DNA from 3 places in the Enterobacter sp. UPMP701 genome. Region 1 is predicted to be linked to each of the others. Evidence: predicted binding sites of a transcription regulator. Region 1 holds the regulator's gene; each other region holds the start of a gene.

Region 1 (4,203 bases):
AGCTTTCACCGCTATACGCGGCCTGAGATGGACATGGCGATCCGCAAGGCGCGCGATCTGGGTAAACACATCAGCTACTTCGGCCCGGAAGCCAATGATTTCGGCCTGCTGGAACAGACCTTCCGTGAATACGGGCAGAGCGGCACCGGGCAGTCCCGCAAGTATTTGCACACCTACGACGAAGCCGTACCCTGGAACCAGGTGCCGGGCACCTTTACCCCCTGGCAACCGCTGCCGGAACCGACCGACGTGCTGTTTTATGAAGGATTGCACGGTGGCGTAGTTACGCCTCAGCACGATGTGGCACGCCATGTGGATCTGCTGGTCGGCGTGGTCCCTATCGTTAACCTGGAATGGATCCAGAAGCTGACGCGTGACATGAGCGAGCGCGGCCATTCGCGCGAGGCGGTAATGGACTCGGTGGTGCGCTCCATGGAAGATTACATCAATTACCTCACGCCGCAGTTCTCCCGCACCCACATTAACTTCCAGCGCGTGCCGACGGTGGACACCTCCAACCCGTTTGCCGCCAAAAGTATCCCGTCTCTGGATGAGAGCTTTGTGGTGATCCATTTCCGCAATCTCGAAGGTATAGATTACCCCTGGCTGCTGGCGATGCTGCAGGGCTCGTTTATTTCGCACATGAACACGTTAGTGGTACCGGGCGGGAAAATGGGGCTGGCGATGGAGCTCATCATGACGCCGCTGGTTCAGCGACTGATGGAAGGGAAGCAGATCGCGTGAACATGTTCCCTCTCCCTGTGGGAGAGGGTTAGGGTGAGGGCATCAACACGCACGATGCCCCAATAATTAAGCCTCGATCACTTCATACGAATGGGTGATTTTTACCGCTTTCTCCAGCATTAACGCCACAGAGCAGTATTTCTCCGCAGAAAGATCCACCGCACGTGAAACCGCCGCGTCTTTCAGTTCTTTGCCGGTGACGATAAAGTGCAGGTTAATATGGGTAAACAAGCGTGGCGCCTCTTCGCGACGTTCTGAAGTGAGTTTTACCTCGCAATCCGTCACGTCATGACGGCCTTTTTGCAGAATCGACACCACGTCAATCGCGCTGCATCCGCCTGCCGCCATGAGCACCATTTCCATTGGGCTTGGCGCTTTATCGCCGGAGTTACCGTCCATCAAAATCTGGTGTCCTGATGCGGACTCGCCCAGAAACGTTAAACCTTCAACCCACTTCACGCGCGCTTGCATATTCATTAACTCCAACGTTGCATTTTTGGTGACAGATTACGCGCACGTTACATTTCTCGCAATGGAAGGCGACCTGCATCATGCTGAAGCGAGACACCAGGAGACACGCGGCGAAAGCTATGCTAAAACACTCAGGATGCTACAGTAATACATTGACGTTACACATGTATGCAGAGGACATCAAACTTTACTGGCTGCGAAACGTTACGACAGCCGACTTCCCAGGGTATGGGTAAGAATTCGATTGCAACCCCAGAGTCCGGATGCATCTGATGACTCTGGTGACAGCTTATAACAGAGGATAACAGCGCATGGTGCTTGGCAAACCGCAAACAGACCCGACTCTCGAATGGTTCTTGTCTCATTGCCACATTCATAAGTACCCATCGAAGAGCACGCTGATTCACCAGGGTGAAAAAGCGGAAACGTTGTATTACATCGTCAAAGGCTCGGTGGCAGTGCTGATCAAAGATGAGGAAGGCAAAGAGATGATCCTTTCTTATCTGAACCAGGGCGATTTTATCGGTGAACTGGGCCTGTTTGAAGAAGGCCAGGAACGTAGCGCCTGGGTTCGAGCAAAGACAGCATGTGAAGTGGCTGAAATTTCCTACAAGAAATTCCGTCAGCTGATTCAGGTTAACCCTGACATCCTGATGCGTCTTTCTTCTCAGATGGCGCGCCGTCTGCAGGTCACGTCAGAGAAAGTGGGTAACCTCGCCTTCCTGGACGTTACCGGCCGCATCGCGCAGACCCTGCTGAACCTGGCGAAACAGCCAGACGCGATGACCCACCCTGACGGCATGCAAATTAAAATTACCCGTCAGGAAATCGGTCAGATCGTCGGTTGCTCCCGCGAAACAGTGGGCCGTATTCTGAAAATGCTGGAAGATCAAAACCTGATCTCCGCCCACGGTAAAACCATCGTGGTTTACGGAACCCGTTAATCCCGGTCAAACGGCGTGTCATCGCAAGGTGTCACGCCGTTTTTGTCTCTATTCCCCATGTGGCGCAGGCTGATCTATCACCCGGAAGTTAACTACGCACTGCGACAAACGCTGGTGCTGTGTCTTCCTGTGGCCGTGGGCCTGATCCTCGGACACCTTCAGCAAGGTCTGCTGTTTTCCCTCGTCCCCGCCTGCTGCAACATTGCCGGTCTGGATACGCCGCATAAACGCTTTTTCAAACGCCTGATTATCGGTGGCAGCCTGTTTGCTGGCTGTAGCCTTGCCGTCCAGATCTTACTGGCCCGCGACATTCCGCTGCCGCTGATCCTGACCGTGCTGGCGATGACTCTCGGCGTCACCGCCGAAATCAGCTCGCTCCATGCCCGTCTGCTTCCCGCGTCACTCATTGCGGCCATCTTCACCCTGAGCCTGGCCGGGAATATGCCCGTGTGGGAGCCGCTGCTGATCTACGCCCTTGGCACGCTGTGGTACGGGCTGTTTAACTGGTTCTGGTTCTGGCTGTGGCGGGAACAGCCGCTGCGCGAATCCCTGAGCCTGCTCTACCGCCAACTGGCCGATTACTGCGAAGCCAAATACACCCTGCTCACCCAGCATACCGACCCGGAAAAATCGCTGCCGCCGCTGCTTGCGCGCCAGCAAAAGGTGGTGGACCTGATAAGCCAGTGCTATCAGCAGCTGCACATGCTTGCCGCCAACAGAAATCACGAATACAAACGGCTGCTGCGCACCTTCCAGGTCGGGCTCGATCTGCAGGAGCATATTTCCGTAAGCCTGCACCATCCGCAGGAGGTGCAAAAGCTGGTTGAGCGCAGCCATGCCGAAGCGGTGATCCGCTGGAACGCGCAAACCGTCTCCGCTCGCCTGCGGGTGCTGGCCGATGATATTCTCTATCACCGCTACCCGACACGCTTTTCCATGGACAAACAGCTCGGCGCGCTGGAGAAAATTGCACGCCAGCACCCGGAAAACCCGGTCGGCCAGTTTGCCGCATGGCACTTTAGCCGCATCGCCCGCGTGCTGCGCACCCAGCGCCCGCTTTACCCCCGCGACCTGATGGCGGATAAACAGAAACGTCTGCCGCTGCTGCCCGCCCTTAAAAGCTACCTGTCGCTGAAATCTTCCGCCCTGCGCAACGCCGCAAGGATTAGCGTCATGCTCAGCATCGCCAGCCTGATGGGAATGGCCCTGCACCTGCCGAAACCCTACTGGATTTTAATGACCGTGCTGTTTGTCACCCAGAATGGCTATGGCGCCACGCGGGTGCGCATTCTGCACCGGGCTGGCGGCACGATGGCGGGTCTGATTATTGCGGGCGTGACGCTGCACTTCCACGTCCCCGAGGGCTATACCCTGGCGGGCATGCTGGCGATCACTCTGGTTAGCTATCTGATTATCCGTAAAAACTACGGCTGGGCGATGGTGGGCTTTACGGTGACGGCGGTGTATACCCTGCAACTACTTACGCTTAACGGCGAACAGTTTATTGTTGCCCGTCTGATCGACACGCTGATTGGCTGCCTGATCGCCTTTGGCGGCATGGTCTGGCTGTGGCCGCAGTGGCAGAGCGGGCTACTGAGGCAGAACGCCCACGACGCGCTGGAAGCTGACCAGCAGGCCATTCGTCTTATTCTGAGCGATGACCCGCAGCCCTCTCCGCTGGCCTACGAGCGCATGAAGGTCAACCAGGCGCACAACGCCCTGTTTAACTCCCTTAACCAGGCGATGCAGGAGCCGGGCTTTAACGCGCACTATCTGGCAGACATGAAGCTGTGGGTCACGCACAGCCAGTTTATCGTCGAGCACATTAATGCCATGACCACGCTGGCGCGCGAACACACGATGCTGACGCCAGACCTGGCGCAACGCTATTTGCAGTCGTGTGAAATTGCGTTGCAGAGGTGTCAGCAGCGTCTGGAGTATGACGCGCCGGGTGAGTCGGGGGATTCAAACATTCTGGAAGCGCCGGAGACGCTGACCCACGGGCCGATGAGCACCCTGGAGCAGCATTTGCAGCGCGTGCTGG
Region 2 (4,203 bases), on a different contig from region 1:
AACCTGCCTGCCGGATGGCGTGAAATCGACGTTCTGGTCAATAACGCTGGCCTGGCGCTGGGAATGGAGCCTGCTCACAAAGCCAGCGTGGAAGACTGGGAAAACATGATCGACACCAACAACAAAGGGCTGGTGTACATGACCCGCGCCGTGCTGCCGGGCATGGTTGAACGTAACCGGGGTCATATCATCAATATCGGTTCCACCGCCGGAAGCTGGCCTTACGCGGGCGGCAACGTGTACGGTGCAACCAAAGCCTTTGTCCGTCAGTTCAGCCTGAATCTGCGCACCGACCTGCATGGCACCGCGATCCGCGTGACCGATGTTGAGCCGGGTCTGGTAGGCGGAACCGAATTCTCCAACGTGCGGTTCAAAGGCGATGACGCGAAAGCGGATAAAACTTATGAAAATGCAAACGCGCTGACGCCGGAAGATATCACCGAAACCGTCTGGTGGGTTGCGACCCTGCCGAAGCATGTCAACATCAACACGGTTGAGATGATGCCCGTCAGCCAGACCTATGCCGGACTCAGCGTGCATCGCGGTTAATTTACCCCACCCGGCCTGCGGGCCGGGTATGTGATGGCAGGCAAAAGAATGGTAGTATGTTCAGGTTAACTCTCTGAGAAATCACAACCCATGGCCGCTGAATCGCAACTTAATCCTACCCAGCCCGTTAATCAGCAAATTTATCGCATTTTACGCCGTGATATTGTTCGCTGCCTGATCCCACCGGGAACGCCACTCTCAGAAAAAGAGGTTTCGGTACGTTTTGACGTTTCCCGTCAGCCCGTACGTGAGGCGTTTATCAAGCTTGCAGAAAACGGCCTTATTCAGATCCGCCCTCAGCGCGGCAGCTATGTCAATAAAATTTCGCTTTCGCAGGTACGGAATGGCTGTTTTGTTCGCCAGGCCATCGAGTGCGCCGTGGTGCGTCGCGCCGCGTCGCTCATTAACGACAACCAGTGCTATCTGCTGGAGCAAAACCTGCATCAGCAACGAATCGCCATCGACCGCAAACAGTTAAACGACTTTTTCCAGCTGGACGACGAGTTTCACCAGAAACTGGCGCAGATTGCCGAGTGCCAGCTCGCGTGGGATACCGTCGAAAACATCAAAGCGACCATCGACCGCGTGCGCTACATGAGTCTTGATCATGTTTCTCCGCCAGAGATGTTGCTGCGACAGCATCATGATATTTTCAGTGCCCTGGAAAAACGTGACGTGGAAGCCGTAGATAAAGCGATGACGCTTCACCTCCAGGAAATTAGCGAGTCAGTTCAGTTAATTCGTCAGGAAAACAGCGAGTGGTTTAGCGAAGAATAAACCTCGCCGCCCCCTTTCGGTGCGGCGAAGTGATTAGCGGACCACTAATACCGGAATAGTGGCGTAGCGCAGGATAGTTTCAGCATTTGAACCCAGCAGATGCGTTGTGATACTCGGATTTTTTGATCCGATAACAATGACATCATATTTCCCCTCTTTGCTGAGCTTGATGATTTCATCGCGTACGTTGCCGAAGCGAACTTCACAGTCAATATTGTCCGGGGACATATCAAAGAGCCGTTTCAGTGCCTTCATTTTCTTATCAGATTCGGCGGTCATATACTCTTCGAACTTCTTAATATCGGCATTGAACCCCCGCAGTAACGAACGGCTGCTGTTAGGGAGAATGTTGACCAGGGTGATTGTCGCGCTTTCCGCCTTCGCGAGGTTGACCGCGTGGCGTACCGCTTTATCGCTCAAATCCATTTCAAACACGTCAACAGGCATCAAAATTTTCTTATACATAACCTGACTCCTTTTCCGATGAAGGGTTATTTTCTGCTTCCAGAATGGCATTGCGGAGATAAACAAAACCTAAACACTTACGTTCGTAAACTATCAAATAAGGAAAATAACTGTCCGCTTTGTAAAGCGATGTCCTGAACCGTCAGCGCCATCATGAAATAAGAAAAAAGTGTGAGCTTGATCAAAAGCAAATAATTCAGTTTAAGAGAGGCGTATTAATAGTGCCCCGTGAACGGCAGCCGTTGAATTAGCGCCGTAACGGATAAGTGCAAGAGGAGAAAATACCATGATGACATACGACCGTAACCGAAATGCAATCACCACTGGCAGCCGCGTTATGATTAGCGGCACAGGTCAGTTCGGCGTGATTAAAGCGATCCACAGCGACGGCCTGAATGCCGAGCAGGTGCGTCGTGGTAAAACGGTTGAAGTGGAAGGATGCGAAGGTAAGTTCGAACCGATTGAGCTGATTCGCCTGGGGATGCACTAAGCTGTTCCCCGACATGCCGCCGCGAACGGCGGCATGTCAAAGCGTTAAAGGCGGGCGGCGTACTCAGCAACCGTGGCCTTCGCGCCTTTTTGCAGCAACGTTTGATAAGCCCGCATGACCGCCTCAACAAACACCGCGTCCTGCGGCAGCTCGTTCCCGAAAATAGCTTCAATGCCCAACAGCGCACTCACCCGGCTTTCACCTTCAGCGCTACCGTTTACCGCCGCCTGTATCACCGCCAGCTGCGGGTCGCTCACCTCAATGGCGTTACCCTGCTCATCCACACCGCCGACATAACGCATCCAGCCTGCCACACCCAGGGCCAGCAGCGGGAAAGGTTTCTGATGGACAAGGTGCCAGCGCACGGAATCGAGCATACGCTGCGGCAATTTCTGGCTACCGTCCATGGCAATTTGCCAGGTACGGTGACGCAGCGCCGGGTTGCTGTAGCGCGCGATCAGCTGGTCGGCATAGTGAGCTAAATCCACCCCCTTCACTTTCAGCGTCGGCGCCTGCTCTTTCAGCATCAGCGCATGCGCGGCTGCGCGATAATGTTCATCTTCCATGCAGTCGTTAATGTGCTGATAACCGGCCAGGTAGCCGAGATACGCCAGGAAAGAGTGGCTGCCGTTAAGCATACGCAGCTTCATCTCTTCAAAGGGAATGACATCTGAAACCAGTTCCGCACCCGCCTTTTCCCACTCTGGACGGCCAGCAACAAAGTTGTCCTCAATCACCCACTGGCGGAACGGCTCGCAGGCCACGCCTGCCGGATCGCGTACCCCTGTCAGCTGTTCAATTTTATCCAGCGTATCGGCCGTGACGGCGGGCACAATACGATCCACCATGGTTGACGGGAAGGTAACGTTCGCTTCAATCCAGTCCGCCAGTTCACTGTCTACCGCTCGCGCGTAAGCACAGGTTACGTTGCGCATGACATGGCCGTTCTCCGGCATGTTGTCGCAGGACATCACGCTGAACGCAGGCAGCCCCGCCGCTTTGCGTCGTGCCAGCGCTTCCACCACTACGCCCGGCGCGGATTTCGGCTGATGCGGGTTTTGCAGGTCTGCAACGATTAACGGATGATCGAGCATCAGTTGCCCGGTTGCCGGAGAGTGGCAGTAGCCCTTCTCGGTGATGGTCAGCGATACGATCGCCACCTGTGGTTCACACATCGCCGCCAGCACGCTCTCCAGCCCGTCGACCTGCGCATGCAGCGCTTTTTTGACGACGCCAACCACGCGGGATGTCCAGGTATCGGCGGACATCTCCGCCACGGTGTAGAGGTTATCCTGCGCTTTCAGGTCGGCAATCTGCTGCTCGCCGCCAATCAGGTTAACCTCGCAGTAGCCCCAGTCGCTACCGTGTTCAGCCGCAAGAATGTCGGCATACACCGCCTGATGCGCACGGTGAAATGCGCCAAACCCTAAATGAACAATGCGTGCCTTAAGGCTGCTGCGATCGTACTGAGGAAGCGTCGCTTTCGCCTGTAATAACCGGTTTTCCATGATTAAGACTCGTTAATTAGAAAGCTGTGATTCGCGGCCGCGCTATTCAGGCGGCCGCGCCTGCTGACTACACCAACTAGAATGGCAGTTGGGGTAAAAAAATAACTGCCATAAACCATACTGATACTGCCGTTTGAGTTTTTGATTTATATTAACTTTTGCTCAGGTGGTGTGACATAAACAAAAAGTTGTGTGATAAGTCACGCAAGATATAAACCGTTAGCGTCGCGTGGAGACCGCACCGTAACCCACGCTCTCTTTTGGCGCGGCCTCCGCAGCATCTTCCGCCGCGCTGAGGTCACGGTCGCGCACTTCCGGCATCAGAATTGCCGAGACCAGCCCAATCACGGAATAGGCCACCAGCATGGCAACAATCGGCCACCAGGAACCGGTCATATTGCAGAAGATCCCCGC
Region 3 (4,203 bases), on a different contig from region 1:
TGCGTCTCGCTGAGGATATCGAGCAGCAAAACGGCCATGCTGCGCTGGCTTGCCGGGCGGTATTCCGCGCTGAACAGCCCGGCAATCAGCTCTTTGAACAACGCTGTCGCCATAATCACGTGAACCTCTTCTTTCCGCTTAAACGGTTCGCATTGCGATATCAGCGCCGGGCTAAACCAGACCGCGCGGAGCTCCGTTGCGGATAACACGCTGTAGGTGTGTTCCTGAAAGGGAGGGATCCACAGCGCGCGCTGCGGCGGTATTACCCAGCGTTTGCTTCCGGTTTCGACCAGCATGACCCCTTTGATGGCAAACAGTAGCTGCCCCTGCGAATGCTGGTGAGGCGGATCCACTTCACCGCGCGTGTAGCTAATTGCCCCTCTTGACCATCCGATGGCATCATCGTGAATTGGCGTTTTATCGACAACGGTTGGCATTTCACATTCCTCCCTTCCTCTTATGATGCTGCTTGTACACGTAACCAGAGAGAGACGCAATGCACATCCATTTTATCATTCATGAACATTTCGAAGCGCCAGGTGCCTATGAAACCTGGGGGAAAAATCGCGGCTGTAGCCTGAGCTACACCAGAGTTTATCAGGGCGATCCTTTACCCGAGGAGCTGGGGCGCACAGACCTGCTTATCATCATGGGAGGCCCGCAGTCACCCGCCACGACGCTTGAGGAATGCCCCTGGTTTGATGCGCAGGCGGAAAAAGCACTCATCAGCCGCGCGATAGAGGCAGGTAAAACGGTGATAGGCGTTTGTCTGGGCTCACAGCTTATCGGTGAGGCGCTGGGCGCAGCGTTTTGCCATAGCCCGGAAAAAGAGATCGGCAAATTTCCCGTCAGGCTTACAGATGCAGGCAAGGCGAACCCGCTGTTTGAAGATTTTGGCCACGAGCTGAACGTCGGTCACTGGCATAACGATATGCCAGGGTTGACGACGCAGGCTAAGGTTCTCGCTTACAGCGAGGGCTGTCCCCGCCAGATCGTGCAATACGGCGAACGGGTTTACGGTTTTCAGTGCCATATGGAACTGACGCCGGAGGTTGTAGAGCTGCTGATTGAGCATTCGCAGAACGACCTTCGCCGTGCGGATGAATTCCGTTTTGTCGAAACGGCGGAAAAACTCCGCTCGCATGATTATTGCGAAATGAACCAGGCGCTGTTTTCTTTCCTCGATAAACTGACCGCCTCGCGCTGATGCAATCTCTGGCTCGTCACTTCGCCACCGTACTCCCTTTCCTCTAAACTGTAGCCTGTCCCTGTAAGGCGATACCCGACGTTCCATTCCGGAATGTCTGGTATGCTCAAAATTCATGATGTGATCCGTGGCACATTTTTAGGTTTAATTGTATGATGAATGCGTTTCAGTAAGGACTATCACCATGAGCAAATCATTGAACATTATCTGGCAATATCTGCGCGCATTCGTCCTGATTTACGCCTGCCTGTATGCTGGCATTTTCATCGCGTCGCTGCTGCCTATCACCATACCCGGCAGCATTATCGGTATGCTGATCCTCTTTGTTTTACTGGCGCTGCAAATTCTGCCTGCAAAGTGGGTTAACCCTGGCTGCTTCGTCCTTATCCGCTACATGGCGCTGCTGTTCGTGCCCATCGGCGTGGGCGTCATGCAGTATTTTGATTTGCTCAAAGCGCAGTTCGGCCCGATTGTGGTCTCCTGCGCGGTCAGTACGCTGGTGGTTTTTCTGGTGGTGAGCTGGAGTTCGCATCTGGTACATGGCGAACGTAAAATGGTCGGGGAGAAAACAAAAAAATGATGGCTAATATCTGGTGGTCGCTGCCGTTAACCCTGCTGGTTTTCTTCGCCGCGCGCAAGCTTGCCGCTCGTTTCAAAATGCCCTTGCTGAACCCGCTGCTGGTGGCGATGGTGGTGATTATTCCCTTCCTGCTGCTCACCGGCATTCCCTACGAACGCTACTTTGCGGGCAGCAAAATTTTAAACGATCTCCTGCAACCCGCCGTTGTCGCGCTTGCCTTTCCTTTATATGAGCAGCTGCACCAGATCCGCGCCCGATGGAAATCCATCATTACGATCTGTTTTGTGGGAAGCCTGGTGGCGATGATCACCGGCACGTCGGTGGCGCTGTTGATGGGAGCCTCCCCGCAGATTGCCGCCTCTATTCTGCCTAAATCGGTGACCACGCCTATCGCGATGGCGGTAGGCGGCAGCCTCGGCGGGATCCCGGCCATCAGCGCGATGTGCGTTATTTTCGTCGGTATTCTCGGCGCGGTGTTTGGTCACACCCTGCTGAACGGGATGCGTATTCACACCAAAGCGGCGCGCGGGCTGTCGATGGGCACCGCCTCGCACGCGCTGGGCACTGCACGCTGCGCGGAACTGGACTATCAGGAAGGGGCGTTTAGCTCGCTGGCGCTGGTCATCTGCGGCATTATCACCTCCCTGCTCGCCCCGTTCATTTTCCCCGTGATTCTGGCGGTGATGGGCTAAAATTTGCGATGCGTCGCGCAAATTTCATTTTGATTTCATAAGTTGCATACATAATGAGAAGTGGATCACATATAAAGCCCTGACGGCTCCGTAAACTACCGATCCATTAACCTTTATGAGGCAAACGCCATGCACCCACGTTTTCAAGCTGCCTTCGCTCAGCTTGCAGAAAATTTGCAGTCAGCCCTGGCTCCCGTTCTGGCAGATGCACATTTCCCCGCCCTGCTGACGGCGGAGCAGGTCACGGTGCTGAAACAGGCAACGGGGCTGGATGAAGACGCATTGGCTTTCGCACTGCTCCCCCTGGCTGCCGCCTGCGCCCGGGCCGATCTTTCCCACTTCAACGTCGGCGCCATTGCGCGCGGCGTCAGCGGAACCTGGTACTTCGGCGGGAACATGGAGTTCCTCGGAGCAACCATGCAGCAGACTGTTCACGCCGAGCAGAGCGCCATCAGCCACGCCTGGCTGCGCGGTGAGAAAGCCCTGAACGCCATCACCGTTAACTACACCCCATGCGGCCACTGCCGTCAGTTTATGAATGAGCTGAACAGCGGGCTGCAGCTGCGCATCAACCTGCCAGGTCGCGCGCCGCACACGCTGGGGGATTACCTGCCGGACGCCTTCGGGCCGAAAGATCTGGAAATTAAAACGCTGCTGATGGACGAGCAGGATCACGGTTACGCCCTGTCCGGCGATGACCTGAGCCAGGCGGCCATTCGCGCGGCGAACAAGAGCCACACCCCGTACAGCAAATCCCCGAGCGGCGTGGCGCTGCAGTGCCGCGATGGCGGGATCTTCACCGGCAGCTATGCGGAAAACGCCGCGTTTAACCCAACCTTGCCGCCGCTGCAGGGCGCGCTTAACCTGCTGAGCCTGAACGGCTACGACTATCCGGACATTCAGCGCGCTATTCTGGCAGAAAAAGCCGATGCACCGCTGATTCAGTGGGACGCCACCGCCGCAACGCTCAAGGCGTTAGGCTGTACGACGATTGACCGCGTTCTGCTTGCGTGATCCTTCCGGCGGGCAGAAATGCCCGCCACGTTGCTGAAAAACCCCTCAGTTGAGTCGCTGTTTCTTGCGCTAACCAGGCGGGTAAAGTAGCCTGAGTTAAATTTCATCCACGAACGAGCCATCTCCATGTTAAAGCGCGTTTTTTACAGCCTGTCTGTCCTGGTCGGCATACTGCTGTTTATCGTGCTGGGTCTCGACCGCTGGATGAGCTGGAAAACCGCCCCCTACATCTTTGATGACCTGCAGGATCTGCCCTATCGCCAGGTGGGCGTGGTGCTTGGCACCGCCAAATATTACCGCACCGGGGTGATCAACCAGTATTATCGCTACCGCATTCAGGGCGCGCTGAACGCCTATAACAGCGGCAAGGTGAACTACCTGCTGCTGAGCGGCGATAACGCCCTGCAAAGCTATAACGAGCCGGTGACGATGCGGAAGGATTTGATTGCCGCAGGCGTCGATCCGGCCGATATCGTGCTCGACTATGCGGGTTTCCGCACCCTGGATTCCATCGTGCGGACCCGTAAAGTCTTCGACACCAACGACTTCATCATCATCACCCAGCGCTTCCACTGCGAGCGTGCGCTATTTATTGCGCTCCATATGGGCATTCAGGCGCAGTGTTATGCGGTGCCATCGCCTAAGGATATGCTCAGCGTGCGCGTACGCGAGTTTGGTGCGCGTTTTGGCGCCCTTGCGGACCTCTACAT

What was found. Region 1 encodes CRP, which controls carbon source genes, mostly activating them, when cyclic AMP is high. Its sites were predicted from a motif close to ATGTGANNNNNNTCACAT; they were not measured.
Region 2: ydfZ (putative selenium delivery protein YdfZ) is a predicted target of CRP. The motif match lies at 1,961-1,978, and genes of this name have one in related genera.
Region 3: cdd (cytidine deaminase) is a predicted target of CRP. The motif match lies at 2,533-2,550, and genes of this name have one in related genera.

Annotation. Positions count from the first base shown of each region.
Region 1 covers NZ_JBSKJN010000010.1:40,636-44,838, forward strand. Annotated here, with positions in the region: gene ACWKXT_RS18755 (phosphoribulokinase) at 1-744, shown strand, start outside; gene ACWKXT_RS18760 (OsmC family protein) at 811-1,215, opposite strand; gene crp (cAMP-activated global transcriptional regulator CRP) at 1,527-2,159, shown strand; gene ACWKXT_RS18770 (YccS/YhfK family putative transporter) at 2,217-4,203, shown strand, end outside.
Region 2 covers NZ_JBSKJN010000001.1:650,729-654,931, reverse strand. Annotated here, with positions in the region: gene ydfG (bifunctional NADP-dependent 3-hydroxy acid dehydrogenase/3-hydroxypropionate dehydrogenase YdfG) at 1-549, shown strand, start outside; gene ACWKXT_RS03220 (FCD domain-containing protein) at 640-1,326, shown strand; gene ACWKXT_RS03215 (universal stress protein) at 1,360-1,791, opposite strand; gene ydfZ (putative selenium delivery protein YdfZ) at 2,078-2,281, shown strand; gene ACWKXT_RS03205 (mannitol dehydrogenase family protein) at 2,326-3,789, opposite strand; gene ACWKXT_RS03200 (MFS transporter) at 4,009-4,203, opposite strand, start outside.
Region 3 covers NZ_JBSKJN010000003.1:100,951-105,153, reverse strand. Annotated here, with positions in the region: gene ACWKXT_RS09150 (AraC family transcriptional regulator) at 1-437, opposite strand, end outside; gene ACWKXT_RS09145 (type 1 glutamine amidotransferase) at 497-1,207, shown strand; gene ACWKXT_RS09140 (CidA/LrgA family protein) at 1,392-1,787, shown strand; gene ACWKXT_RS09135 (CidB/LrgB family autolysis modulator) at 1,784-2,479, shown strand; gene cdd (cytidine deaminase) at 2,609-3,493, shown strand; gene sanA (outer membrane permeability protein SanA) at 3,620-4,203, shown strand, end outside.